4 regions of the Pseudomonas sp. PA1(2017) genome follow, and region 3 is predicted to be linked to each of the others. Evidence: riboswitches for the same ligand, from Rfam matches in the RefSeq annotation. Region 3 holds a riboswitch; each other region holds the start of a gene.
What was found. Region 3 has a riboswitch for cobalamin ahead of cobG (precorrin-3B synthase). Riboswitches for the same ligand answer to the same signal wherever they lie in the genome.

Region 1 (7,159 bases), on a different contig from region 3:
AAAACCGCCGCCCGGTAGGGTTGTTGGGGTTGACCAGCAAGAGCACGTCGATCCGTTCCAGGGCGCGATTGACGCCGGCCTCGCTGATCTCCAGCACCCGATGCCCTTCACGCTGCCAGGCCGCCGCGTGCTCGGCGTAGGCCGGCGAGACGATGCCGACCCGTGCCTCGCGGCGCAGCCGCGGCAGGCACTGGATCGCCGCCTGGGAGCCGGCCACTGGCAGCAGGTCGGCAGCGCCGTAATAGGCGCAGGCGGCGGCTTCCAGACCGTCGTCCTGCTCCGGCAGGCGGTTCCAGGCTTGCGCGGGAATTTCCGGAAGCGGCAGGCCGTATGGCGCCACGCCGGTCGAAAGGTCCAGCCAGTCGCCCAGCGCAATACCATAGCGAAGCGCCGCCTTGCGCAACCGCCCGCCGTGCTCAAGCAATGCACACCTCCACGATCAGCATCAGCAGCAACCAGAGCAGCACGCCGCCCCACACCAGGTTCATCGCCCGCTCGATATCCCGCGCCCGTGGCGGCGGGCCTTCGCCCAGCTCGGGGCGCTGGTGCAGCTCACCGTGATAGACCGCCGCGCCGCCGAGGCTGACGCCCAGCGCACCCGCTCCCGCTGCCATCACCGGCCCGGCGTTGGGGCTGTCCCATCGTGGTGCCTGGCGCTGCCAGCAACGCATCGCCAGGGCGCTGTGACCCAGTACGGCATAGGTCAGCGCCACCAGCCGGGCCGGCACGTAATTGAGCAGATCATCGATCTTCGCGGCGGCCCAGCCGAAGCGCTCGAAGCGCTCGTTGCGGTAGCCCCACATGGCGTCCAGGGTGTTGCTCAGGCGGTACAGCACCACACCCGGCGCCCCGGCGACGAGAAACCAGAACAGCGCGGCGAACACCGCATCGCTGCCGTTCTCCAGCACCGACTCGGTACCCGCACGGGCCACGCCAGTGGCGTCCAGGTCCTCGGTACGTCGGCTGACCATGTAGCCCACTCGCTGGCGCGCCACCGGCAGATCACCCAGGCGCAGCGCCTGGGCCACCGGCTGGGCATGCTGATCGAGGCTGCGCAGCCCCAGGGCGGCGTAGAGGACGACGATCTGCACCAGCCAGCCGATCCACGGCAGTTGCACCAGCAGCACGGTAAGCAGCGTCAACGGCAGCACCGCCAGGCACCAGGCGCTCACGCCATGGCTGCGCCAGCCACCACCGGATGGGTTGAAGCGCTGCTCCAGGCGGTTGGCCAGCTTGCCGAAACCCACCAGCGGGTGCCAGCGCTTCGGCTCGCCGAGGGCGGCATCCATAGCCACGCCCGCGACAGCGCTGAGGATCAGGCTCATGGACGGTTCTCGTTATTCATGCTGATCCCAACGATCCTCGAACAGCAGTTCGTGCAGCGGCCGCACTTGCGCCCAACCTTCCTGGGCCAGCATCGGCGCCGGGTAAAAGGCCTGCACCGGCCCCAGGCAGAGCACCGCGACCGGCTTGCTGCCCGGCGGCATGCCCAGCAGCTCGGCCAGGGCGACGGGGTCGAACAGCGACACCCAGCCCATGCCCAGGCCTTCGGCACGGGCCGCCAGCCATAGGTTCTGGATCGCGCAGGAAAGCGACGCCATGTCCATTTCCGGCAAGGTGCGCCGGCCGAACACGTGGGCCTCGCGGCCTTCCATCAAGGCCGCCACCAGCACTTCGGCGCAGTCGCGAACGCCCTCGACCTTCAGCCGCATGAATTCGTCGGAGCGCTCGCCCAGTGCCTCGGCGGTCAGCTGGCGCTCGCGCTCGACCAACTGATAGATGGCTTCACGCAGCGCCGGCCGGGTGATGCGGATGAAACGCCACGGCTGCATCAAGCCAACGCTGGGCGCCTGGTGCGCCGCTTCAAGCAGGCGGGCGAGCAACTCGGGCGCGACCTCGCCACCACTGAAATGGCGCATGTCACGGCGCTCGGCAATGGCGCGGTAGACCGCGGCGCGCTCCTCGGCGCTGAAGGCGTGCGCGGTCATGGACGAAACAACGCCGCAGCGGCTGGCGGATTGGAAGGCAGGTAGAAATGAATATAGGACGCGGTCAGGCGCTCGAGTCGGAACACCGCCTCGCTGACCGGCTTGTCGTTCGGGCAGTCCCCGCGGGCCAGCGGCTGCAGCGCAGAGTCCAGGCACGAGTGGTGATAACTGTGCCCGCGCAGCACGCCCTCGGGCAGTTCGACACTCTGCAGGGCCAGGGCAACCAGACGCTTCTGCATCTGCGCAGTGCCAGGCAGCAGACCGGCCAGCTCGGCGCGCTCGCCAGCGACATCGCTCAGCGACTCGAGCAGATACAGCATGCCGCCGCACTCGGCGAGCAGCGGCTTGCCGGCCTGCTGATGGGCCTTGATGGCGTCGATCATCGGCCGATTGGCGGCCAGCGCCTGCAGATGCAACTCCGGGTAGCCGCCCGGCAGGTAAAGGCTGTCCACGTCGGGCAGCGCCTCGTCGGTCAGCGGGCTGAAGAACGTCAGCGTCGCGCCCATCTGCTCGAGCAGGTCGAGATTGGCCTGGTAGATGAACGCGAAGGAAGCATCAAAAGCCACACCGATGCGTACGCCAGCGAGCAGCGGCGCTACCGATTCGGTCGAGGGCGCGGCGAAGGTCACCGGCGGCGGCAGCGTGATCGTCGCCGTCTGCTCCAGAGCATCGGCCGCGGTATCCAGGCGCGTATCGAGGTCGACGAGTTCGCCAGCCTGCACCAGGCCGAGGTGCCGGCTGGGCAGTTCGATGGCCGCACGGCGTGGCAACGAGCCATACCAGCGGATCGAAGCCGGCAGGCTGTCACGGATCAGGTCGTTATGGCGACCCGGATTGACGCGGTTGCCGAGCACGCCGGAGAACGGCAGGTCAGGCTGGTAGCTGGCCAGGCCGACGGCCAGGGCGCCGAAGGTCTGGGCCATGGCCGAGCCATCGATCACCCCGAGCACCGGCACACCGAAACGGCGCGCCAAGTCAGCTGCCGACGGCGAACCGTCGAACAAGCCCATTACCCCTTCGATCAGAATCAGATCGGCCTCGCCAGCGGCTTCCCAGAGCAGGCGGCGGCTCTCGGCTTCGCCGACCATCCACAGGTCCAGCTGATAGACCGGGTTGCCGCTGGCGCGGGAAAGAATCATCGGGTCGAGAAAGTCCGGCCCACACTTGAACACCCGTACCCGCTTGCCTCGTCGGGTGTGCAGGCGCGCCAGGGCAGCAGTGACGGTGGTCTTGCCCTGCCCCGAGGCGGGCGCGGCGATCACCAGGGCCGGGCACTGCCGTGGCGCCCCAGGCTCGGCGGAAAGCGCATCTGTCGTGCTCAAAATTCCACGCCCTTCTGCGCCTTCACACCGGCCTTGAAGGCATGCTTGACCAGAGTCATTTCGGTCACCGTATCGGCCGCTTCGAGCAGGGCTGGCGGTGCGCCACGACCGGTCACCACGACGTGCTGCAGCTCCGGGCGCGATTCGATATCGCGCAGCACCACGTCCACATCCAGGTAGCCGTGCTTGAGGGCGATGTTCAGTTCGTCCAGCACCACCAGGGCGATCTGCGGATCGTTCAGCAACTGCCTGGCAACATCCCAGGCCAAGCGTGCCTTCTCGACATCGCGCTGGCGATCCTGGGTATCCCAGGTGTAGCCCTCGCCCATCACGTGGTAGCTGACTTCATCGGGAAAGCGCCGGAAGAAGTGCTCTTCGCCGGTGGCCATGCCGCCCTTGATGAACTGCACGACGCCGACTTTCAGGCCATGGCCGAGCGCACGGGCAACCATACCGAAGGCCGAACTGCTCTTGCCCTTGCCGTTGCCGCTGTGCACCAGCAGCAAGCCGTATTCTTCCTGGGCCTGGGCGATCTTTTCGTCCATCAGCGCTTTCTTGCGCGCCATGCGGGCGTTATGGCGCGCGTCGCGCTCGGCCGATTCGCGGCTGGGGGATGGGGTCGATTCGCTCATGGGATCTCCTCGGCGCCAGCAAGCTCGCGCGGTTCGAGCACGTATCGGTGCCCGACGATAAAAACGATCACGCAGGAGCAGGCAGGGGCTGGCCCTAGGGCCGCGCACCGGCCGCGCCCACCGCGCAACCTAAGGAAAAAGCGACAGGCCGGTCTCCGGGCTCACGAGTGCCGCGTTCACAGAACACGACGAACCACGCCGCCTTCCCGCATCGAAGATACAGTGGCCAGAAGCATGGTTGGGCTCGTTTACCGTTGCGGGGGCAGCGTCGGCATTGCTCGCTTGGCGGCAGCGCACCGACTTCCCAGTTTCACCCCTGGCCGAGACCAGGGACACCTGAAGCAGGTCGCAAAGGGTAAGGACTGACGGCATAAGCGTCAATCGGAGAGTCAGCCATGTAGCGCTGCTCTGGGCGACGGCAGCTCAGGGATGGCTGGCAAGCTCCACCGGAAAAACGCGCTTGGCTTCGATATAGGTGCGCTGCCAGTAACTGTTGCCGAGGCTGTCCAGGCGGACGGTGCCGCCCGATGACGGCGCATGCACGAAGCGCCCCTCACCGACGTAAATGCCGGCATGGCTGACCTGCCTACCACCGCTGGTAGCGAAGAACACCAGGTCACCACTGCGCAGGGAATCGCGGCCGATGGTCGGCGCGCGCATGCTGATCAGCTCGCGGGTCGAGCGTGGCAGGCTGATGCCGGCGGCATCACGGTACACGTAGCCGATCAGGCCGCTGCAATCAAAACCGCTGTCCGGCGTGTTGCCGCCGTAGCGATAAGGGGTACCCACCAGACCGAGCGCACGAAACAGCACATCATCCGCGCCACCCTGATAGGCACCGGGAGCAGGCATGACGACGACAGGTTTCGGAGCAGGTACGGGCGCCCGGCTGGAACAAGCACTGAGCAGTGCCGCGAGCAAGAGGAAGGCGATGCGGATGGTGGCAGTCATGGACGGACGATCCTGGAGCCTGAATGCGCCCTACTCTGCCGCGTTCACAACTGCAGTGCAAGCTTTAGCTTTACGCTGCAGTCACTTGAAAACATTAAAATTGTTGCCCGACCGACTCGATCAGGCAACGATTTATCAGTGCTGGGAGGCCAGATGCTCGGTCGGCGCCAGCGCCAGAACGCGCTTGGCTTCGATGAACGTACGCTTCCAGTAGCCATCATCCAGGCTGTCGATGCGCACGCCACCGCTGCGGCTGCTGGAGGAATGGATGAACTGATCGTCACCCAGGTAGATGCCTGCATGGCTGACGCGGCCACGGCCGGCGGTGCTGAAGAACACCAGATCACCCGGCTCGAGCGCCTTGCGTTCGACCAACGGAGCATCGATGTTGATCATGTCGCGGGTCGAGCGCGGCAGTTCCATGCCCAGCTCCTCGCGGAACAGGTAACCGATGAAGCCACTGCAGTCGAACCCGGTCTTCACCGAGTTGCCACCGAAACGGTAGCGAGTGCCGATCAGGGAGATGCCCTTTTCCAGCACGCTGTCGGCCAACTGCGGCAGCTCATAGGGTGCGTGATCGGCGAATTCGGCAGCGGCGTCGTCTGCACCGGCATCGGCCTGATCGAGAGCGGGCGCTACTACGACTGGCCTGGCAGGCAAGGAAGCCTGGGCCGACGGCGCATCAATCTGGGATTGTGGAGCATGGTTAGCGCACGCGGCGAGAACCATTGTGAGTGCGAGAGGCACGAGGGGTGCGAAGCGTTGGCGCATGGGCACGACCGTGGCATGAAAATTGATCAGCCGCGACTATGCCCGCTAACGGGATCATTTGCAAATATTATGATCAGCAATGTGACTCAGTAGTTCCGGGAAAACATCTAAGGCCCGCTTTTCCAGCCTGAAGTCAACCAGTGCGCTGACGTCCGTGTGCGACAAATTGACCTCGACCGTGACCTTGCCCGAACGGCGCGCCTGTATCAGCGGCTCGGCTATATAAGGAAAGCTGGCGCTGGTTCCGACACTGATCACCAGGTCGAAGCCCTCCCGCATCTGCCCATATAGACGCTCTACGGCCAGTGGCGGCAGCCGCTCGCCGAACAACACTACGGGTGGCCGCAACACCCCTCCACAGGCCACGCACATAGGCGGCAGGGGTCGCTGCAGATGCTCGCCCAACCGCTCGTCGGTTTCCCGGCAAACCTGGCAATACAGGGGCGCCAATTCACCGTGAATCTCGATCAAGCGATCGTCGGGGCTGCCGGCCAGGCGATGATAGCCGTCGATGTTCTGGGTCAGCACCCAGCAATCCGGCTTGAGCGTCTGCAGCTCGGCTATCGCCCGGTGGGCGGCATTGGGCTGGGCGCCCAGGCAAGCGCTGCCAAGCTGCGCCAGATACTTCCAGCACAGCGCCGGATCGCGGCGCAGCATGTCGCCGGACATTGCCACCTCGATCGGCACACCGTCATCGGTATGGTCGTTGTAGAGGCCGCCGATGCCGCGGTAGGTCGGCAAGCCGGAATCGGCCGATATTCCCGCCCCGGTGATGATCAGGATGCGCCGGGCATCGATGAACGCTGACACCAGGCGCTGCAGTTGCGCCGCCATCAATGGTTGACCGTGTGCGCCAGCATCACTGAAAGCTGACACATCGGCCTGCCGCTTTCTGCATGCCACTGATTGAAGGCGGCCTGAACCGCCGCCCGGTCGCGCTGGCTATTGGGCGTCTTGTCGATGATCTTCTGGGCCTTGAGGGCGGCGACCATGTCATCGCTGGGGATGAAGGTATCCTTGCCGACCATGCGCAGGAAACGCGGCGCGGAAAGCCCGCCCAACTGGCTGCCTTGCTTGGCCAGCCAGTGCCAGAGACCGACGATATCGGTCACCGGCCAATCGGCGATCAACGCGCCAAAGGCGAAACCCGGCTTCGGCGTGCCGGCCTTCGCGGCAGCGGCAGGCCCGCTCAGCGCACCACACTCCACGTCGAGAATGAACTGCGCATTGCGCGGCACGCTCTTGAGCTTGCCCAGATGGCGAATCAACCGAGCATCCTGCATCAGACGCTCCAGGCGCTCGCCGCCCATCAGCACGACCTTTTCCGGATCGAAGCCGAAGAACACTTCCTCGAAGGCCGGCCACTTGGCATCGACCAGGCTGTGTTTGAGGCCAGCCCGGAATATGCGCAGGCTCATGATGGACAGGTAGCGATCATTACCCAGCGCCCGTAGCTTTTTGTCGGAGACGGGCTGCGGCAGGCGCGCCTCGAGTG
Region 2 (7,159 bases), on a different contig from region 3:
TTCTGGTGATGAGCCCGCGACCGGGCCGCTTTATCGAAGACTTGCGCCTGGACTTCCGTCGCCCACGCCACGCCGGCCTGTTGACCAGTCCCGACTTCGTGCAGCTCAAGCGCCACTGCCTGGAACTGCTGCGCCATGAAGAAGGCCGCGAGCTGCCGCGCCTGACGCCGCTCGGCCTGCCTACCGAACACCCGCCATTGCGAGTAGCGCTATGACCAACCCGAACAACGATATAAGCACCGACAACCCCGACATTCTCGACCTGCTGCCGCGCCTGCAGGATGGCGACGCCGGGGTGCGGTGCATCGCTCTGATCGAACTGGCCGACCTGGAAGAACCAGAGGCGTTGCCCTGGTTGACCCAGGCGCTGACCCGGGACAGCTCTGCCGATGTGCGGGCCGAAGCGGCGCGGCTGCTGGAAGCCTGGGAGGAGCCCGAGGTGGTCGACGCGCTCTGTGCGGCGCTGACCGATGCCGACGCCCGGGTACGCGGCGCGGCGGCGCAGAGCCTCAGCGAACTGAAGAGCGCCGAGGCGGGCCGTGTGGTATTGCCCTGGGCCGTTCATGCCGACGCCTTCGTACGCGCCAGCGCGTTGCGTGCCTTGCGTGAGTTGCGCCTGATCGACAGCGTACCCACCGCTGTTGCGGCGCTGCAGGATAGCGATGCCTTCGTGCGTCGCGAGGCGGTGGGCATTCTTGGCTGGCTCAAGCAAAGCGATGCCTTGCCCTTGTTGGCGCGCCTGGCCAGTGACGATAGCGATACCGAAGTACGCCGTGCGGCAACCGGCGCTTTGGGCCTGGCCAGCGACGACAGCGTGCTGCCGGCCCTAAAGGCGGCGCTCAAGGATCGTGAATGGCAGGTGCGCGAAGAAGCAGCCACCACGCTGGGTAAGGTCGGCCAGGCGGCGGCCGGCCCCGCGCTGCTGGAGGCGCTGAGCGACAGCTACTGGCAGGTGCGCCTGCGCGCGGTGCGCTCGCTCGGTCGCTTGCGCTTCGCAGCGGCGCATGACGGGCTTGTGGAATTGCTCGGGCACGCCATCAGCAACCTGCGCAAGGAATCGGCGCTGGCACTGGGCGAGCTGGGCGATGGCGCCGCGCTGTCAGCCCTGCAAGCCGCCGAGAACGATGCCGACCCGGAAGTGCGCAAGGCCGTGCGGATCGCCATCGGCCAGTTGCGTTCGCTCACCCCATGAACCAGGCGCCCGTCGCAGTACGCAACAGCGCCGCGCAGGGGACGCTAAGCGTCGATTGGGGAGCAGGGCAGGTTCAGGTGCTCGGCCATGGCCGCCTGCGTGCTGCGTGCCCATGCTCGAAATGCCGGGCGGCCTGGTTGGCGCAGCGTATCGATGTGGTGCCGGATGGCATACGCATCACGGCGATCCATGCCCAGGGCTATGGTGTGCAACTGGTGTTCGACGATGGTCACGACCGCGGCATCTATCCCTGGCGTTATTTGCGTGAGCTGGGGGAGGTGGCAGGTTGAGTTGGCCATGCTTGTCGCATGGCCTGGTCGTCGCGGTGCCATCTGCGGGATGACCGAAAATCGCTTCGCGCCGAGGGCGATGCTCCTACTGGCATCGTGTCGAAACGTCGATTTTGCACACGCCTCGATACTGTAGCCGTGCCCTGCGGCGAGTGGTTGTCGCGACGCGGCCTTGGAAAGATGGCTGCAATTGCGCCGCGATGGCGATGCAGCCACTTATCCCTTGTTCTTGCGTTGTGGCTTGGGCCGGCCCTGCACGCACTTGAAGCGCGGTTCGGTCTTGCAGATCACGTAGATGCGGCCGCGACGTTTGACGATCTGGCAGTCGCGATGACGCAACTTGGCCTGTTTAAGCGAGGCGACTACTTTCATGCCTTGGCTCCTGCGAAGCCTGCAAAGCGCTTGTTGAAGCCAGCCACACGGCCTTCGCTGGTGACCTGGCGCTGCTGGCCGGTATAGATGGGATGCGAGGCGCTGGACACGTCCAGGGTGACGTAGGGATAGGTGTTGCCATCGCTGTGCTGGCGAGTCTTGTCGGTGTCGACCGTCGAGCCGATCAGCCAGTAGGCGTCAGCGGCCACGTCGTGGAACAGCACGAGGCGGTAGTCAGGGTGGATACCAGGTTTCATGGGAACTCCGTATTGGTAGGTTATAATGTATCTAAATTGATTTTATCGATTTTGATTCTCATTACAAGCCTGTCTTTGAAATTCTTGAGCCGTCTGTAACGCTGCATAATCAGTGAGATCTGTTCGGTAGGAGCGGTGCGCCTACCGGAGTCAGCCGCTGCTCAGAACGTCACGCCCATACTCACTATCGCCATGCGCGGTGCGCCGGGGTACGTGGGTACGAAGCTGCCGCCGGAGTCGTAGTAGCGCTTGTCGAACAGGTTCTGAACGTTGAGTTGGGTGCGGTAGCGTTGGGCCTGGCCGAAACGGTACGTGAGGTTGGCGTCCCACCGCGTGTAAGCGGGCAGGCTGAAACTGTTGGCGTTGTTGGCCTCGCGTTCACCCACCCGGTTGGCGCCTATGCCGATGCTCAGGCCGGGAAGGGTCGCCAGGTCATAGGTGCTCCACAGGCTGGCATTGCTACGCGGTGCATTGGCCAGACGATTACCTTGCATGCCGCTGTCGGTGTCCTTGCTGATGGTCGTGTCGAGGCGTGTGTAGCTCGCCAGCAGGCGCCAGCGCGGAGTGATCATGAAGGGCAGGTCGATTTCCCAACCCTTGCTGCGTTGCTCGCCAACCTGAATGCTGTAGGTGAAGGTCGGGTCATTGGGGTCCGAGACGAGGCCATCGCGGCGGCGGATGTCAAAAATGGCCAGCGTCGGCGCGAAGCGACCCTCCAGCAGGCTGAGTTTGCTGCCGATCTCGAACTGTTCGCCCGACACCGGTTTGGGTACCTGGCCATCGCGCAGAATGCCGTTGTTCAGCTCGGTACGCATCGACCGCGACCAGCTGGCATAGAGGGAAACTGCATCGACCGGCGTCCAGGTCAGGCCCACGCGCGGCGAGAACGCGTTGAAGCTTTTCTGCGATGCCTCGTCTAAGCCGTACCATTGATCGAAGGTGGAGGCTCTCATTTGGTCGAAACGCCCACCCAGTAGCAGGCGCCAGCGCTCTTCGGCGCCGAAGCTCAGTTCATCCTGGGCATAGAGGGCCCAGGAGTCATTGATGAAGCGGCCCGAACCTGCCGGGCTTAGTGGCCCAGGCGGGCTACCGTAGATCGGGGCATTGAAGTCGATGGAGGAGCTGGCACCTGCAGCGGCATCGTAGTCCCACCAGTCTCGGCTGTACTCGGCGCCCAGCAGGACGCGATGGCCTATTGAGCCGGTCGTCAGGCGGCGACTGATCTCGGCCAGGGCGGTCGCGTCGATCTGTCGGTCCTGATTCCACTGCGGTCGACGGCTGACGGTAGGGGCGCTCGGCGTACCACCGATACCACCGTTGAGGAAACCATAGGCATACCAGTGGCTCGACTGCCGGGCATCAGATGCCTGCAAGGCGGCGTGCAGGTCCCAGTCGTCATCCAGTGCATGATCCAGAGTGACCGAGGCGAGTTTGCTGATGGCACTGACCCGCGTATCGGGTTCTGCGAAATTGCGTGAGCGCGGCGCCTGCAGGTAGAGCGGGTTGTTGCCGAAGCCACGATCCATGTCGGCAACCTTGCGGGCGTACTCGAACTCGATGGTCAGGGTGGTCAGCGGCGCCAGTTTCCAACCGAGCACAGGTGAAATGAACTGGCTCGAGTTGTCGACAAAATCGCGGAAGCTGCCGTTGTCCTGCCAGGCGCTGGTCAGGCGATAGTCGAGGTCGTCAGTGAGCGCGCCGGTGCTGTCCAGGGTGCTGCGATAGAAGTCATACCGCCCGGCACTCACATCGATTCGAGTGCGCTGCTCGGCCTGGGGCTTGCGGGTGACCAGATTGACGACGCCGCCGGGTTCGAAGCGGCCATACAGCGCGGAGGCTGGACCTTTGAGTACTTCTATCTGCTCGATATTGGCCAGCTCGTCGAGGGCGGCGAAGCTACTGCGACGGATGCCGTTCTTCAAGTTGCTTTCAGTGGCGAAGCCGCGCAGTCGAAAACGATCATTCATGCCACCCCAGCCCACCTGATTGGTAACGCCGGGCACAGTACGGATGGCTTCGCCGAAGGTGGTGACGCCACGATCCTCGATCAGCTCGCGGGTTACCGTCTGGATCGAAAAAGGTGTTTCCTTGACTGACGTGTCGCTCTTGTTAGCCGTGGGCGCGATGGTCGATCGATAAGCTTGTTCCCGTGTGCCGAGGATTTCGGTCCGTTCCAGCTCCAACGGTTCCGTGCGGCGTGTCTGTGCGTCGGCCATGGGAGCCAGCAGGGCGATGAAACCGGTGAAAACATAGTGCGTGGGGCGGCAGGATATGTCGGTGAACCGCATTGTGAGAGGATCCTAATATGATGGACGTGCCTTGTGAATTGTTATAACGTAACAATTGTATTGGCAAGATATTTGAGTGCGCCAGCAAGTTCAGGCCCGAGCGTGCTCGCCATGGCCTGAACAAACTGTGGCAAAGCACTGCAGGCGCATCACTTAATCGTTTAAGATGCCGCCGCCGGTTTCCGCGAGGAATTAATAGGGAATCCGTCGCCGCTTCTGGTGGCCAAACGGAACTGCCCCCGCAACTGTAGGTACCGAGCAGCGCTGCATTCGTGTCACTGGAATCGCTTCCGGGAAGGCCGCCGCGTTGCATCGACGTACCAGTCAGGAGACCTGCCGGCATGGGTCTGATCCGCTTCTGGCGGGCAGGCGCCAGTAATCGAACCGCCGGCGGGGTGTCCGGGAGGGGGCATCCGTGATCACTTCCCGCAAGGGACAGGTGCGGCCATGGCCGCGCAGCGTGATGTGTTCTCCAGCCTACGCACTGCCGTTATGCGTATTTGTTGATTAGGAGATCACCCGCATGTTCGTATCACGCCTCGCCGTCATCGGCGCTGCTCTGACGCTGTCCTCCATGGCTCATGCCGCCGGCCCGACCCAATACCCGCTCACCCTGGAAAACTGCGGCCAGTCGCTGACGTTCGCGAAAAGCCCCGGCAACGCCGTGACCATCGGCCAGGCGGGTACCGAAATCCTTTATTCCCTGGGCCTGGGCGAACGCCTGGCCGGTACCTCGCTGTGGTTCAGCCACGTGCTGCCCGAGTTCGAGGCGCAGAATGCCAAGGTGCCGCGCCTGGCCGACAACGACCCAAGCTTCGAATCGGTGATCAACAAGCGCCCGGGCCTGGTGGCGGTGCAGTTCGAGTGGATGGTGGGCGAGCAGGGCGTGGTGGGTACGCGCAAGCAGTTTCACGACCTGAACATCCCCACCTACATCATGCCGACCGACTGCGAAGGCAAGGACAACCTGGTCGGCGCCGACGGTACCCGCCTGCAGCCGTTCCAGATCGACAGCCTGTACAAGAGCATCAACCAGTTGGCGCAGATCTTCGACGTGCAGGACAAGGGCGACGCCCTGGTCGCCGACCTGCAGAAGCGCCTGGCCGCGGCGGTGGCCGGTGCCGAGCAGCGCCAGGCCAAGGACATTTCCGCGCTGTTCTGGTTCTCCAGCCCGGACATGGATCTGGACCCGTACGTGGCCGGCCAGAAGGGCGTGGCCGACTACATGATGAAGTCCTTGGGGCTGCGCAACGTGGTCGAGTCCAGCGAGGAGTGGCCGAGCGTCGGCTGGGAAACCCTGGCCAAGGCCAACCCCACGGTGCTGGTGCTGGCGCGTATGGACCGTCGTCGCTTTCCCGCCGACGATGTGGAAAAGAAGCTCGAATTCCTGCGCAACGACCCGGTCGCCAAGCACATGGATGCCGTCAAGAACGGGCGTATCGTGATCATCGACGCCGATGGCATGCAGGCCTCGCTGCGTATGATCACAGGCATCGAAACCCTCGCCAAGGCCGTTGACGAATTCCAATGATTGCACGCAGTTCTCGCCTGTTCCTGCTGACCATCGCCTGCCTGCTGCTCCTGGGTGTGGCGGTGATCGCCGGAGTCGCCCTGGGCGAAACCCGCATTGCGCCCTCGGTGGTGTTTCAGGTGCTGGCCAACAAACTGTTCGCGGCGGGCTTCGTGCTCGACCCGATCGATGAAGGCATCGTCTGGAATTACCGCCTGACCCGCGCCCTGGTCGCTGCCAGCTGCGGGGCCGGGTTGGCGGTGTCCGGCGTGGTGCTGCAAGCGCTGCTGCGCAACCCGCTGGCCGACCCCTATCTATTGGGAATCTCTGCGGGCGCTTCCACCGGCGCGGTCTCCGTGGCTTTGCTCGGCTTGGGCGCCGGCATGCTGTCGTTGTCCATGGGCGCCTTTCTCGGCGCGGTCGCCGCGTTCGCCCTGGTCGCGCTGCTGGCCCGGGCGGCGGGCGGTGGTGCGATCAGCGGCAGTGCGCAGATCATTCTTGCCGGTATTGCCGGCTCCCAGTTATTCAACGCACTGACCTCGTTTCTGATCACCAAGTCGGCCAGCGCCGAGCAGGCTCGCGGCATCATGTTCTGGCTGCTCGGCAACCTGAGCGGAGTCGACTGGCAAGATGTGCTGCTGGCTGTACCGATGGCCCTGGCCGGGGTCTTGCTGGTCGCCTGGCACACGCGAGCGCTGGATGCCTTCACCTTTGGTGCCGAGTCGGCGGCTTCGCTGGGCGTGCCGGTGCGTCGTGTGCAGGCCACCTTGATCGCCTGTACCGCACTGGTTACCGCGGTGATGGTGTCGATCGTCGGCTCCATCGGCTTCGTCGGCCTGGTGATTCCCCACGCTGCGCGGTTGCTGGTGGGCGCGCGGCATGGCCGGCTGGTGCCGGTTTCGGCGCTGATCGGCGCGGTGTTCCTGATCGCCGCCGATGTGCTGTCGCGCACGGCGATCAAGGGCCAGGTGCTGCCCATTGGGGTGGTCACCGCGCTGGTCGGTGCACCGGCATTCGCGGTGATTCTGGTGCGCGGGAGGCGGGTACGATGAGCACCGTGTTGCAATGCAGCGACCTTGGCTGGTCGGTGAAGGGCCGGGCGATCGTGGCCGGCGTCGATCTGCAGATTCGCCAGGGCGAAACCCTGGGGCTGATCGGGCCCAACGGTTCGGGCAAATCGACCCTGCTCAAGCTGCTTTCCGGCATTCGTGCGCCAGGCAGTGGCCAGGTGCAGTTGCATGGCAAGCCAT
Region 3 (7,159 bases):
ATACGGCGAAGCCATCGGCTCGACTTCATCGAGCGGCACGATGCGCTGGTTGGCCATGGTCGCCCGTTCCACGTAATGAGCACGGTCGTGCAGGCCGAGATCTTCCAGCACACGGCGGACTTTCTCGAAGTTGCGGCCGAGTTTCATCACCACGGCGGCTTCGGCATCACGCAGGCGCTCGCGCAACTCGTCTTCGGGCAGCACGCCGGAGAGCACCGACAGGCTCTGGTTGCGGTACACCAGGGGTACGCCGAGCACCGCGGCGCTGCCGAGCATCGAGCAGACGCCGGGGATCACCTCGGCCTCGTAACGCTCGGCCAGGCGGTCGTGCAGGTACATGTAGGAGCCGTAGAAGAACGGGTCGCCCTCGCAGATCACCGCCACGTCGCGACCGGCGTCCAGGTGTTCGGCGATCTGCACCGCGCAGGTGTCGTAGAAATCGCTGATCACGCCTTCGTAGGTCAGTGGCGGCTCGAGTTTTTCGGTGGTTACCGGGTAGACCAGCGGCAGGCGTTGCTGGCTGTCTTGCAGGTGCGCCTCGATGATGCCGAAGGCATTGCCGCCCTGGCCGACGTTGGCCTTGGCCTTGGCCACGAAATAGCCGACCACCGGCGCCGACTTGAGCAGCCGCAGGGCCTTGAGGGTGATCAGTTCCGGGTCGCCGGGGCCAACGCCCAGGCCGAGCAGGCGGCCCTTGCCGTGGCGGTCCATACCGGGGAGGTCAATACCGCTCATCACTCGACCTCCGTGGCCAGGGCGTTGACTGCCGCGGCGGCCATGGCGCTGCCACCGCGGCGGCCCTGGACGATCACGTAGGGCACGCCATGCTCGGCATAGGTAGCGGCGAGCAGATCCTTGGATTCGGCAGCGCCGACGAAGCCCACCGGGAAGCCGAGGATCAGCGCCGGCTTGGGCGCGCCGGCGGCGAGCATGTCGAGCAGGTAGAACAGCGCCGTCGGCGCGTTGCCGATCACCACCACGGAGCCTTCCAGGTGTTCGCGCCAGTGTTCCAGGGCCACCGCCGAGCGGGTATTGCCGAGCTGCTTGGCCAGCTCCGGTACGCCGGCATCGTTGAGGGTGCAGATCACCGGGTTGGCGGCCTGCAGCCGCGTGCGGGTGACGCCCTCGGCAACCATCCGTGCGTCACAAAGAATCGCCGCGCCCCTGGCCAGTGCTTCACGCCCTGCCGTACCGGCACCCGGCGAGAAGCGCAGATCCTGCACCACGTCGACCATGCCGCAGGCGTGGATGACCCGCACCGCGAGCTTTTCCAGATCCGCCGGAATGGCGCTCAGGTCGGCCTCGGCGCGGATGATGGAAAAGGAATTGCGATAGATCTCCTGACCATCGCGGATGTAATCGGTCATCGGGTGAAACTCCGGGTAGCGGTGAGCGAGGCGAGCAGGGCGCCGGCTTCGTCAGGTGTCAGGTGATGGCCCAGCAACTGGCCGAAGCCACTGCCGAGAGGCTGGCGGGCGAACAGGTCGTAGCGACCTTCGGCCACGGCCAGCAGGGTGAAGGGCGTGCGGTGGGCGGCGGCGCAAGAGCGGCTGCAGCCCGTGAGGTGAATGCTCGGTCGTTCACTGCCGGCGGGCAGCCGTTCGGCCAGACGCAGGGCATCGGCCTTGGTGTCGGCCAACCCCTTGGCGCAGCCGCTGGCGCCGGTACAGGCGATGATCCGCGCCAGCGGCGCGGCGGCGTCGGTCAATAGGCCGAGACCTTGCAGGCTGTGGATAACCTCATCGACAGCGGCTTTGGGAATATTCGGCAGTAGCACGCTTTGCCAAGGCGTCAGGCGCAGGCTGCCATCGCCATGGCGGCGGGCGAGGGCTGCCAGGCCTAGCAGCTGTTCGGCCGCCAGCCGACCAAGGGCAGGGCTGGCGCCGATATGCACGAGACCAGGCTGATGCTGCTCATGGATGCCGAGATGGGCATTGGCGTGCGCCGGCGCCCGGCGCCACTCGTTTATCGGTAGCAGCGCATCGCCCAGCCGAACCTGCAAGCGCTGCAGCAGCTCGGCAGGCGCATGGTTTTCCAGCAGATGGCGCATGCGCGTCTGCTCGGGTGTGGCCAGCTCGAGAAACAGTTCGAGCAGGGCGATCACCAGATCATGGGCCGCGGCCTGTGGCACGACAGCCAGCGCGGGTGCATCGTCTGCCGTCGTGGGCGGACAGCCGGCAAGACCGAAGGCGTAGCCGATCCCATCTTCCAGGGGCAGGGCGCTGAGCCAGATATCGTGAGGGTGTTCGAGCATCGCCAGGCGTTCGCCGCCGTCGAGCAGCAGGGCGAACTTCGGTGACAAGGCATGCAGGCGCGGCGTGTTCTCCAGGGTCGCCAGCAGTTGCGCGGCCAGCGGCGAGATATCCACAAGCGCCTGCGGGTCGAGGCCGGCTGCCGGGCTGACCATCAGGTTGCGCACGTCATCGGCGGCCGGCGAGCGCGGACCCAGGCCAGCGTCCAGCAGCTCGCTTATCAGCGTGTTTTCACAACCGGCGCGGATGCCGCGAATCTGCAAGTTGCCGCGGTTGGTGGCCTCGATCACCCCGCCGGCATGGCGCTGAGCGGCCTTGGAAATGCGTTCGGCCTGCTCGGCTTCGAGGCGCCCGCAGGGCAGCTTGATGCGGCAGATGCCGCCGTCCTTCGCCTGCACGATACGCAGCAACCCCGGGCAGGCCGAGGGACGAACAGATAGCGATGGCGTGTGAGCAGGCTGTTTCAACGGATCACCGTAGTCGGGTCACATGGGCATCCGTTCGAGGATAGGCCAGAGAAGGGTCAGTTTCTCTCACCGGGACACCCCGCCCGGTGTGGGCGCATGCGACTGAATCGGCCGGCAGGTCTCCTGGCTCGCAGGTCATGGCGCCTGGCCGGCCTTCCCGGTTTCCCAGTGGCGATTGGCAAGGCGCTCGCTGCAACAGTTGCGGGGGCAGCCACGGCGGAAAACCTGCCCAACATCTGCTGCGCGTCGGCCCTGCTGCGTTAGAAAATGCCTCGTAATGCTCATGTACAGAAGTACACTCCGCTTCCTCGCCAATTTCTGCCTTGCAGGGCTCTAGCTCGCTAGCTATTGAACAGGTTTTCTCGTGTTCCCTCTTAGGCCGCATTGGCTCACATGTAGCCGCTGGGCACCGACAGAGGCGCTATTATGCCCGCTTTGCCCGCCGGGATGAAAAGCCGCGTCGTCGGATCGCCCAGAAGCATGGCTGCGATGTGTCGATGGCAGTCGCTGTGGAGAAGGCCATTGCTACAAATCGGGCGAATGGCCACTCCACCCAATCCACCGCTGGCTGCCAATGATGAGGACTGAGAAATGACACCCTGGCTGACCGTCGTGGGCATTGGTGAAGATGGCTACGCCGGCCTCGGCAAGGCAGCGCGGCATGCATTGCTGGCGGCCGAGCTGGGTGGTCGGCAGCGAGCGCCAGCTGGCGCTGCTGCCCCACTGCATCCGTGCCACGCGCCTGCCCTGGCCGAAGCCGTTTTCCCTGACGCCGGTGCTCGAGCGCCGCGGCACGCCGGTCTGTGTGCTCGCCAGCGGTGACCCGATGTTCTTCGGCGTCGGCGCCAGCCTGGCTCGCGAGCTGGCGCCGGACGAGCTGCGCATCCTGCCGGCGCCATCGTCGGTGTCCCTGGCCGCTTCCCGTCTGGGCTGGCCGCTGCAGAGCACCGCCGTCGTATCGCTGGTCGCCCGGCCGCTGGCAGCGCTGCAGGTGCAAATCCATTCCGGCGCGCGCCTGCTGGTGCTGAGCAACGATGGCGACAGCCCGGCCGCCGTCGCCGAACTGCTGCGCGAGCGGGACTTCGGCCCCAGCCGGCTGAGCGTGTTCGAGCACTTGGGCGGCGAACGCGAACGGCGCATTGATGGGCTCGCCGATGGCTGGTCCCTGGAGCGCGCAGCGGATCTCAATCTGGTGGCCATCGAGTGCGTTCCAGACTATGAAGCCATTCGCCTGCCGCTGACCCCCGGCTTGCCGGACGATGCCTATCGCCACGACGGCCAGCTGACCAAGCGTGATGTGCGGGCCATTACCCTGTCGCGGCTGGCGCCTTCACCGGGCGAGCTGCTCTGGGATGTCGGCGCCGGCTGCGGTTCCATCGGCATCGAATGGCTGCGCGCCCACCCCAGCTGCCGCGCCATCGCCATCGAGGCGGACGAAGGGCGCCAGGCCCATATCGCCCATAACCGTGATGCCCTTGGTGTGCCCGGCCTGCAACTGGTGGCCGGGCGGGCGCCCGAGGCGCTGGACGGGTTGGCCGCGCCGGATGCGGTCTTCATCGGCGGCGGCGTGACCGTACCTGGCGTGCTGCAGCGCTGCTGGCAGGCACTCAAGCCCGGCGGTCGGCTGGTGGCCAATGCCGTGACCTTGCAGAGCGAGGCAGCGCTGATCGCCTTTCGCGGCGAACACGGCGGCGAGCTGACCCGCATCGAGGTGGCCCAGGCCAAGCCGTTGGGCGGGTTCGACACCTGGCGCGGCGCGTTGCCGATCACCCTGCTCGACGTCAGCAAGCCGCGATGAGCCGCATCCTGCTGCTCGGCGGGATCGGCGAAGCGCTGAATCTCGCCCGCCGCCTCGGGCCTGAGCATGTCTACAGCCTCGCCGGGTTGGGCAAGGTGCCCGAGGATCTGGCCTGCCAGGTGCGCGTCGGCGGCTTTGGCGGTGCCGAGGGGCTGGCCGATTTTATCCACAGGGAGCGCATCGATTTGCTGGTCGATGCAACTCATCCCTATGCCGCGCAGATCAGCCATAACGCGGCACGCGCTGCCGAGCAGGCCGGCGTGCCCTGTTGGGCGCTGCGGCGTCCAGGCTGGACGGCATCGCCGGGTGATGACTGGCGCGAGGTGTTCGACTGGCCCTCGCTGATCGCCGCCCTGGCGCGATTCCGGCGCCCGCTGTTCACCTTGGGGCGCGAGCCGCTGGAGCATCTGCACGAGATTCCTGCCCATCAGCACTGGACGGTACGTTGCCTGCAAGGCCAGCCGACCAGCGAGCGGGCCGAGGTGATCGGTGCCCGCGGGCCGTTCAGCCTCAAGGACGAGCGCGTGCTGTTCGCGCGGCTGAACTGCGACGTGCTGGTCAGCAAGAACAGCGGCAGCGCGGCCACCGAGCACAAGCTGCAGGTTGCCCGCGAACGCGGTGTGCCGGTGCTGGTGTTGCAGCGGCCAGCGTTGCCGGCGGTGGACCGTGAGTTCGCCGAGCCTGAGGCGCTGTGGCAAGCATTGCAGGTAACCATCCCGTAGCCTGTGGTAGAGCGCAGCGAAACCCGGGGAACGTACGAGCCGGCCCAAAACCTCCCGGGTATCGCTGCGCTCAACCCAGGCCACGAAACGCTGTTCGTCACGACGCTGTTAAACTGCCGCACTTTTTGCGGAGCCCGACCATGACTGCCACGCCTTACGCCCAGGTATTGTTCGCCGGCCCTGATCTGCTCGACGGTTCGTTCGCCGAGCTGTTTCGCGCTCGGCTGGTCGAGCTGCGGGGCGAGGCGGCGCTGGCCGATATCGTCGACACTGGTGCGGGCTACGACGGCCTCTGGCAGCGCGTGGGCGAGGGCAGCGGCACCTGCCTGGTGATCGACCTGGAGTCACAGAGCAGCAGCCAGCATGTCGACTGGCTACGCAGTGAATTGGCGGCCAAGACCGATCCCCAGCGCATCTTCGTCACCAGCCTGTTCGGCCAGCTCGATGCCGACGCGGCTGGCGCTGCCTGCGCGCTGATCGATCGCCCGGAATTGCACCTCGGCTGCGTCGACGTGCCGGAACTGCCAGGCAGCCACGCCTGGTCGAAAATCCCCGCCCACCAATACCGCGTGCTGCTCTGCAACGGCCCGCGCTGCACCCGGCGCGGTGCGCTGCCCCTGTGGAAAAAGCTGCGCGAACAGGTCAAGGCCGCCGGCAAGCTGGAGTGCGAAGGCGGTGTGCACATCACCCGCACACAGTGCCAGTTCCCCTGCGACCAGGGCCCGACACTGACGGTTTATCCACAGGGCCATTGGTACCAGCTGCGCAGCGACGAAGATGTGATCCGCCTGGTCGACGAGCAATTGGTCGCTGGGCGTGCGGTGCCCGAGTTGATGATGTCGCGGCCCTAGCCCAGTTTCACGCCGGCGGCATCTTCCCGACTCACGCATGTTTCGGGCTAACATGCCGGCATCACAAGAATTCGAGTCATGCATGACCGCCCTGTTTCTGCGCTATCGCATCGTTGCCATCGTGCTGCTGGTGATCGTCGGCCTGGCCGTCAGCCTGTGGCTGGCCAGCCGCTACGCCGAGCAGCGGGCCTGGGAGGATCGCAGCAGCGAGGCCCACGGCCAGTTGCAGCTCTATGCGCAATCGATCCAGACCCTGGTCGACCGCTTTCGCTCGGTACCGCAACTGCTATCGATGGACGGCGACATCCAGGCTCTGCTGCATGCACCGGATGATCCGCAACTGCGCGACAAGCTCAATCGCCGCTTCGAGATGCTCAACACCGCTGCCGGTGCCAGCGTGCTCTACCTGATCGACCGCCGCGGCCACACCCTGGCGGCCAGCAACTGGAACGAGTGGAGCAGCTTCGTCGGTAGCAACTACGGCTTTCGTCCCTATTTCCAGGATGCCCTGCACCGCACCGCCGGCCGCTACTTCGCGGTCGGGGTGACCACCGGGGTGCCCGGCTACTTCCTTTCCCACGCGGTTTACGACGACGACGGCGCGGTGATCGGCGTGCTGGTGGTCAAGCTCGAACTCGAGGAACTGCAGCGCGAATGGGTCGGCCAGCCCGGTGTGCTGCTGGTCGCCGACAGCTATGGCGTGGTGATTCTCAGCAGCCGGCCTGCCTGGCGTTTCCTAGCGCTGGAGGAGCTCGACGAGCTCGATCACGCCGAGCTGGTGGAGGTGCGCAAGTATGCCGAGCGCCCGCTGGAGGTGCTGTCCACCGAGCCCGGCCCGTACTTCGAGGGCAATGCCGACTGGATGAACATCGATGGCCCCGATGGCCGGCAGAGCTATCTGTGGCAGCGTCAGGAGCTGAGCAGCGAGCAGTGGACGCTGCACCTGCTGATCGAGGAAAGCAGCCTGGGCGACACCGCGCGCAGCTATCGCCTGGCCGCCGCCGGCGTTTGGCTGACCCTGGTGTTCCTGGTGCTGTTCCTGCTGCAGCGGCGCAAGAACCAGCGTCTG
Region 4 (7,159 bases), 120 kb from region 3:
AGCGATCTCAATGGACGCCTCGCCCGCTACAGCGCGCAGATGGTTATTGCCGACAACCGCGGCAAGGTCAGCGAGAGCCTGTATCGTCTGCAGCGCTTGTCCTGAACAGATGGCGGTGGCCTTCGTTGTAGAGCGCCGAATCGGCGAAGTCTTGCGCACCCAGCACCCGGCCGACGAGAATCAGCGCGGTGCGCCGGAAGCCCTTGGCGCTGACCTTGGCCTCGATATCCGCCAGGGTGCCGACCGCCCAATCCTGGTCCGGCCAGCTGGCGCGATGCACCACCGCGATCGGGCAACTGGCGCCGTAATGCGGCAGCAACTCGGCGACGATCTCTGGCAGGTGCTGCACGCCCAGGTGGATGGCCATGGTCGCGCCGTGGCGGGCGAGATCATGCAACTGCTCGCCCGCCGGCATCGGCGACTTGCTGGCGTAGCGGGTAAGGATCACCGTCTGCGACACCGCGGGCAGCGTCAGCTCGCTTTCCAGCAGCGCGGCGCAGGCGGCCGTGGCGGTCACGCCGGGGACGATCTCGAAGGGGATGCCCAGCGCACGCAGGTGACGAATCTGTTCGCCGATGGCGCCGTACAGCGACGGATCGCCCGAATGCACCCGCGCCACGTCTTCGCCACGTGCATGGGCCGCCTGTAGCAGGGCGATGATTTCATCGAGATGCAGCTCGGCGGTATTCACCACCTGGTGGGCGCGGTGGCCGGCCAGCACTGCTTCGGGCACCAGCGAGCCGGCGTAGAGGATTACCGGGCAGCTATGAATCAGGCGCTGGCCCTTGACGGTGATCAGCTCGGGGTCGCCGGGGCCGGCGCCGATGAAATAGACGGTCATGGGATTCCTGGGTATAGGGTGAAAGACGCTTTTCTCTTCCACCGTGGTGTTCGGCTTATGCGGTCGCCAGGTGGGGGATCGCCTTCCCGTGGATAGAGAAAGCGTGGACTACGCGTCCCGATCCACCCTACGGATCGTTGCGGGCAACGGCCAGTGTTGCGTTGGCGCTCTTGCGCTTGGTTATCCACAGACGAGCGGTTCGGTCACTCAGCTGTTCGGCCAGGGCCAGAGCGCTGGCTTCGGCAACGCTTGGCGTGCCGGTAGCCTGCAGCGCCTGCGCCGAGGTCTCGGTCAGGCGCCCATGGTAACCCGCCAGCACCTCGGCGGGCAGGAAGTGGATCGGCAGGTTCAGCTGGGCAGCCAGTTGCTGCAAGCCTGGCTCGTCAGCCTTGTGGTCGCTGCTGGCCAGGGCTGTCAGCTCGGCAGTGCTCGAGCCATGCTCAGCCAGCGTGTTGTCGAGCAGGCTCAGCAACTCTTCGAGCGAGCACTCGCGCCGGCAACCCAGGCCGGCGACGAGAGCAGGCCGCTCACTCACTGCTGCCGGCGCCCACGGCCGTGGAACCAAGCGGCAGCCAGGCCCAGCGCTGCCCAGAACGCAGCGTTGGTCAGCAGCGAGGCGAGAATGAACTGATGCTCCAGCGCCTCGGGCGCCAGGCTTTCATGCACGTCGGGCTGCGGCGCGCCGAGCAGGTGGGGCAAGGCGAGAATCGCCGCACCGAGAATGCGCAGCATCCAGTTGCCGCCGAACGCCAGCAGCGCCAGGCCCGCAGCGGTCGAAGCAGCCGCGCCGATCCACCAGTACTGGCGCAGCAACAGTTCCGCTGCGGCAGTGCCCGGCAGCTCTGGCGGCAAGCCGCTGGCGGGCGCCAGGACGAAGGTGGCGAATCCGGCCAGCCCCCAGAGCAGGCCCTGCGAGGTTTTTTCCGGGGCGCGCAGGGTGAACAGGCCGGCGAGCATCAGCGCGAAGCCGACGGCGACGACCAGATTGCTCAGGCCTGTGGATAACAGCCGCTGCCAGCCGTCTTCCGGCGCCCAGGCTTCGCCGTCGTGGCTGTGGCCGCTCGCGCCATGGTCGTGGGCAGCGGTGGCGTCATGGCTGTGCTCGATGGCGGCAGGCTCCGCGACCTCGAACGTTTCCGCCTGAAGGATCAGCGGGGTGACCCACAGGCTCTGCAGCAAGGTCAGCACGATGGCGGCGAGCAGGCCGGCGAAGCCGGCGGTCTGGGCGATACGCTTGATCATCAGCAATCCCTCAGTGGCACGGAAACGCGGCGCTGTGCCGGGTGTCGTGGGCGGCGTTGTGCAGGGCTTCGACGTGGGAGAAGCCGGCGAAGAAAATCAGCACGGCGCCCAGCACGCAGCTCCCGACAGCAAGCAGGATGCGCTGTGAGAGGGGCAATGTGGAAACGCTGGAGGTGGAAATGACGCTGCTGGACATGATCGTAGACCTCAGGGGTAAACGGCACAGCAGGACACGGCGAGACAGCCCGCACAGGCAGGCAGCGATCGGCGCGTGCCCGCCCACCGCGGGTTGCCAAACAGACGATCCAGGCCGGTCTCCGGGCTCGCGATGATCACCTTGCGGCGATGGGGATCGGCCTTCCCATGCATGCGCACAGTGGCCAAAACGATCCTGGCATTCGCTTACCGTTGCGGGGGCAGCGCCGGACTCGAACCGGCTTCCCGTTTCACCTCACGCACGTCGACGTGAGACACCTGAAACAACCGGGCAAGAACACCACGAAGCGGCAAGTGCGTCAATATGTTGCAGGTCTTCTGGCAATTGACCGTACGGCGGGCTCTGCGTAGCCTTGCGTTTTCGAGGTGCTGCTTGTCATCAAGCAGCTAAGAGGGAACACGGACCGCCGTGGCTGCCCCCGCAACTGTAAGCAGCGAGTGCGTCGCCAATCGCCACTGGGCAACCGGGAAGGCCGGCCGCGCGCCATGACCTGCCAGCCAGGAGACCTGCCTCGATAACGCTTTCGACAACCGGGCGGGGTGATCCGGTGATGCTCGGCATGGGTTTGCCCGCGCCTGCCATCCTATTGCCCGCTCGCCGTTTCTCCAGACGCCAGGGGCTTCCATGAAAACGCTCGCCAAACTTCCCGTCACCATCGTCACCGGTTTTCTCGGTGCCGGTAAGACCACCTTGCTGCGCCACATGCTGGAAAATGCCGAGGGCCGGCGCATCGCGGTGATCGTCAACGAATTCGGCGAGCTGGGTATCGACGGCGAAATCCTCAAGCAGTGCTCCATCGGCTGCACCGAGGAAGAGGCCAATGGCCGGGTGTTCGAACTGGCCAACGGCTGCCTGTGCTGCACCGTGCAGGAAGAGTTCTTTCCGGTGATGCGCGAGCTGGTGGAGCGTCGCGGCGACCTCGACCATATCCTCATCGAAACCAGCGGCCTGGCCCTGCCCAAGCCACTGGTGCAGGCCTTCAACTGGCCGGAAATCCGCAACGCCTGCACCGTCGATGCGGTGATCACCGTGGTCGACAGTCCGGCCGTCGCAGCTGGCACCTTCGCCGCCTTCCCGGATCAGGTCGATGCCCAACGCAAGCTCGACCCTAATCTCGACCATGAGTCGCCGCTGCACGAGCTGTTCGCCGACCAACTGGCCAGCGCCGACCTGGTGATCCTCAACAAGGCCGACCTGCTCGATGCCGACGCGTTGGCCGCCGTGCGCGCCGAAGTGGCCGAGGAGCTGCCGCCGGCGGTGAAGGTGGTCGAGGCTCATGGCGGCTCGCTGCCACTCAATGTGTTGCTGGGCCTGAACAGCGAGACCGAGCTGCATATCGAGGGCCGCCGCACTCACCACGACGATGAAGACGACGATCACGATCACGACGAATTCGACTCGTTCCACGTGGAACTACCGGAAGCGGACGAGGCGCGACTACTCGCTGCGCTGAAGGATGTGGTCGGCAAACACGGCATTCTGCGCGTGAAAGGCTTCGTTGCCGTGCCGAACAAACCCATGCGCCTGCTGCTGCAAGGCGTCGGCCAGCGGTTCGACAAATATTTCGACCGTGCATGGAAGCCTGACGAAGCACGGGTGACCCGCCTGATCGTGATCGGCCAGGCGCTGGATCACACCGCCATCGCCGCCGAGCTGAACGCGGCGCTGGCGTAACCGGCGCCCGTCATGCACCTGCTGCGTACCCAGCCCGGCCAGTCGCTGCCGGCCGACAGCATCGCCGACCTCGGCCAGACGCCCGCCGAGCTGGTGGTGCTGTGCACCGGTGATTCGCACCTGTCGCTGTTGGCCGAGGTTGCCCGGCACCTGCCCGAGGATTACCCCAGCCTGCGCTTGGCCAGCCCGGCGCAGCTGAGCAACAACGCCTCGGTGGATTTCTACGTCGAGCAGGTGCTCAGGCACGCCAAGGTCATCCTGATTTCCGTGCACGGCGGCGTCAGCTACTGGCGCTACGGCATTCAGCGCCTGGTGGAACTGGCGGGGCAGGGCAAGACGCTGATTCTGGTGCCTGGCGACGACAGCCCCGATCCCGAGCTGACCGGGTTGGGCAACGTGGCCGCCGAGGATGCCGAGCGGCTCTGGCAGTACCTGCGTCAGGGTGGTGTGGATAACGCGCGGCAGTTCTTCCAGTGCATCGCCGATCATTACCTGGGCCGTGACTACGGTTGGCAGCCGCCGCAGGCGCTGCCGCGGGTCGGCCTCTATCACCCGCGTATCGGCAACGCCTCGCTGCAGGACTGGCGCGGCGACTGGCAAGCGGACGCACCGGTTGCCGCCTTGCTGTTCTATCGCACCCATGTGCAGGCGGCCAATACCGCCTTCGTCGACTCCTTCTGCCAGCGCCTGCAGGCTCAGGGCCTCAACCCTTTACCCATTGCGGTGGCCAGCCTCAAGGAGGCAGCCTGCCTGGCGCAGGTCGAGGATTGGCTCGACGAAGCGGGCACCAGCGTGATCATCAACACCACCGGTTTCGCCCAGTCCAACCCGGAGTCGCCCCAGGCACGGCCGTTCCGCCACGACGTGCCGGTGCTGCAGGCGCTTTGCGCCCTGGACAGCGAAGAGCAGTGGCAAGGCAACGCCCAGGGCCTTGGCCCTCGCGACCTGGCCATGCATATCGCGCTGCCGGAGCTGGATGGCCGGCTGATCACCCGGCCGATCAGCTTCAAGGGCCTGGCCTGGCGCAGCGAGCGTAGCCAGAGCGACGTGGTCTGTTACCGCGCGCACCTGCCCGGCATGGATTTCGTCGCCGAACTGGCGCGTCGTCAGGCCGACCTGCAGCGACTGCCGGCTGTGGATAAGCGCGTTGCCCTGGTGCTCGCCAACTACCCGACCCGCGACGGCCGCATCGGCAACGGGGTCGGCCTGGATACGCCGGCAGCGGCGCTGAATATCCTGCGAGCCTTGAAAAGCCAGGGCTATCCGGTCGAGGGCCTACCGGACAGCGGCACAGCGCTGATCCACCAACTGCTCGGCGGCGTGACCAACGACCTCGACAATCTCGACCTGCGGCCTTGCGCCCAGAGCCTGGCGCTGGACGACTACCAGCGCTGCTTCGCGGCCCTGCCCGAGGCCAATCGCCAGGCGGTACTGGAGCGCTGGGGCTCGCCGGAAAGCGACCCGATGTTCCGTGAGGGGCGGCTGATGATCGCCGGCCTGCGCTTTGGCCTGACCTTCGTCGGCATCCAGCCGGCACGGGGTTATCAGGTCGATGCCGCGGCGGTCTACCACGACCCTGACCTGGTGCCGCCACACGGCTACCTGGCCTTCTATTTCTGGATGCGCCACGTATACGCGGCCAACGCGGTGATCCACGTCGGCAAGCACGGCAACCTGGAGTGGCTGCCGGGCAAGAGCGTTGGGCTTTCCGAAAGCTGCTGGCCAACGGCGATTCTCGGCGCGCTGCCGAACATCTACCCGTTCATCGTCAACGACCCCGGCGAAGGCGCCCAGGCCAAGCGCCGCACCCAGGCGGTGATCATCGACCACCTGATGCCGCCGCTGACCCGCGCCGAAAGCTACGGTCCGCTGCGCGATCTGGAGCGCCTGGCCGACGAGTATTACGACGCGAGCCAGCTCGACCTGCGCCGCGCCAGCGAGCTGCGTGGCGAGATTCTGCAGAAGGTGCGCGAGGCCAGCCTCGATCGTGAACTGGGCCTGCAGCTCAATGACGACCCTGCCAGCTGGTTGCCGCAGCTCGACGCCTACCTGTGCGACCTCAAGGAATCGCAGATTCGTGACGGCCTGCATGTATTCGGCGAGTCGCCAGCCGGCACGTTGCGCCGCGACACGCTGCTGGCGCTGCTGCGCATCCCACGTGGCGACGGGCAGGGCGGTAATGCCAGCCTGCTGCGCGCCTTGGCCAGCGACCTGGCACTCGATTTCGATCCGCTCGATTGCGATATGGCGGCATCTTGGGCCGGACCGCGGCCGGAGCTCCTTGCGAGCCTGAGCGACGAGCCCTGGCGCACGGTGGGCGACACCCGCGAGCGCCTTGAGCTGCTCGGGTTGCGGTTGATCGAAGGGGCCGGGTCGGTCGGCCCGCTCAGCGAACTCGTGCTGCACGGTCTGCACGGCCATATCGCTCCGCTGCTGGACGCCTGTGGTGACGCCGAGATGCATGGCCTGTTCAGCGCGCTCGAAGGCCGTTTCGTGCCGTCCGGCCCCAGTGGCGCGCCGAGCCGGGGGCGGCTCGACGTGTTGCCGACCGGGCGCAACTTCTACTCCGTGGACGTGCGCAACCTGCCCACGCCCACCGCCTGGCGCCTTGGTGTGCAGGCCGCCGACCGCCTGCTCGAACGCCACCTGCAGGACGAAGGCGACCACCTGCGCCAGCTCGGCCTGTCGGTGTGGGGCACCGCAACCATGCGCACCGGCGGCGACGATATCGCCCAGGCCATGGCGCTGATGGGCGTGCGCCCGGTGTGGCAGGCCGGTAGCCAGCGGGTCGAGCGTTTCGAGGTGCTGCCACTGGAGCAGCTCGGTCGCCCACGGGTGGATGTGACCCTGCGGGTGTCCGGCTTTTTCCGCGATGCCTTCGCCAATCTGATCCGTCTGTTCGATGACGCCGTGCAGGCGGTTGCCGATCTGGACGAGGCACCGGACATGAACCCGCTGTCCGCCCGTGTCTGGGAAGAAGCCCTGGCACTGCAGGACGGTGGGTTGGACGAACACCAGGCGCGGCGCCAGGCTGGCTGGCGGATTTTCGGCTCCAAGCCAGGTGCCTACGGGGCTGGCGTGCAGAACGCTATCGAAGAACGCCTGTGGGAGAACCGTGCGGATCTTGCCGAGGTGTACCTGAACTGGGGCGGCTACGCCTACGGCAAGGGCGTCGAGGGCGCACC

Region 1: linked by a shared signal. The riboswitch ahead of cobO (cob(I)yrinic acid a,c-diamide adenosyltransferase) and the one ahead of cobG (precorrin-3B synthase) in region 3 are both predicted to bind cobalamin.
Region 2: linked by a shared signal. The riboswitch ahead of BVH01_RS11235 (ABC transporter substrate-binding protein) and the one ahead of cobG (precorrin-3B synthase) in region 3 are both predicted to bind cobalamin.
Region 4: linked by a shared signal. The riboswitch ahead of cobW (cobalamin biosynthesis protein CobW) and the one ahead of cobG (precorrin-3B synthase) in region 3 are both predicted to bind cobalamin.

What each region holds. Positions count from the first base shown of each region.
Region 1 is NZ_MSXU01000009.1:1,335,325-1,342,483, forward strand. It holds gene cobD (threonine-phosphate decarboxylase CobD) at 1-424, opposite strand, end outside; gene cbiB (adenosylcobinamide-phosphate synthase CbiB) at 417-1,325, opposite strand; gene bluB (5,6-dimethylbenzimidazole synthase) at 1,338-1,988, opposite strand; gene BVH01_RS13070 (cobyrinate a,c-diamide synthase) at 1,985-3,310, opposite strand; gene cobO (cob(I)yrinic acid a,c-diamide adenosyltransferase) at 3,307-3,942, opposite strand; cobalamin riboswitch at 4,071-4,297, opposite strand; gene BVH01_RS13080 (C40 family peptidase) at 4,366-4,893, opposite strand; gene BVH01_RS13085 (C40 family peptidase) at 5,029-5,664, opposite strand; gene BVH01_RS13090 (NAD-dependent deacylase) at 5,719-6,498, opposite strand; gene BVH01_RS13095 (DNA-3-methyladenine glycosylase I) at 6,498-7,159, opposite strand, start outside.
Region 2 is NZ_MSXU01000009.1:891,926-899,084, reverse strand. It holds gene BVH01_RS11265 (ABC transporter ATP-binding protein) at 1-215, shown strand, start outside; gene BVH01_RS11260 (HEAT repeat domain-containing protein) at 212-1,192, shown strand; gene BVH01_RS11255 (gamma-butyrobetaine hydroxylase-like domain-containing protein) at 1,189-1,482, shown strand; gene ykgO (type B 50S ribosomal protein L36) at 1,699-1,854, opposite strand; gene BVH01_RS11245 (type B 50S ribosomal protein L31) at 1,851-2,111, opposite strand; gene BVH01_RS11240 (TonB-dependent siderophore receptor) at 2,273-4,399, opposite strand; cobalamin riboswitch at 4,559-4,755, shown strand; gene BVH01_RS11235 (ABC transporter substrate-binding protein) at 4,923-5,930, shown strand; gene BVH01_RS11230 (iron ABC transporter permease) at 5,927-6,961, shown strand; gene BVH01_RS11225 (ABC transporter ATP-binding protein) at 6,958-7,159, shown strand, end outside.
Region 3 is NZ_MSXU01000001.1:759,528-766,686, reverse strand. It holds gene BVH01_RS03495 (precorrin-2 C(20)-methyltransferase) at 1-711, opposite strand, end outside; gene BVH01_RS03490 (precorrin-8X methylmutase) at 735-1,367, opposite strand; gene cobG (precorrin-3B synthase) at 1,364-2,719, opposite strand; cobalamin riboswitch at 2,815-3,148, opposite strand; partial or broken gene cbiE (precorrin-6y C5,15-methyltransferase (decarboxylating) subunit CbiE) at 3,311-4,517, shown strand; gene BVH01_RS03475 (cobalt-precorrin-6A reductase) at 4,514-5,239, shown strand; gene BVH01_RS03470 (ferredoxin) at 5,380-6,090, shown strand; gene BVH01_RS03465 (ATP-binding protein) at 6,173-7,159, shown strand, end outside.
Region 4 is NZ_MSXU01000001.1:875,112-882,270, forward strand. It holds gene BVH01_RS03965 (hypothetical protein) at 1-105, shown strand, start outside; gene cobM (precorrin-4 C(11)-methyltransferase) at 68-841, opposite strand; gene BVH01_RS03975 (cobalamin biosynthesis protein) at 969-1,376, opposite strand; gene BVH01_RS03980 (CbtA family protein) at 1,373-2,083, opposite strand; gene BVH01_RS03985 (CbtB domain-containing protein) at 2,094-2,279, opposite strand; cobalamin riboswitch at 2,374-2,576, opposite strand; cobalamin riboswitch at 2,647-2,829, shown strand; gene cobW (cobalamin biosynthesis protein CobW) at 2,925-3,974, shown strand; gene cobN (cobaltochelatase subunit CobN) at 3,987-7,159, shown strand, end outside.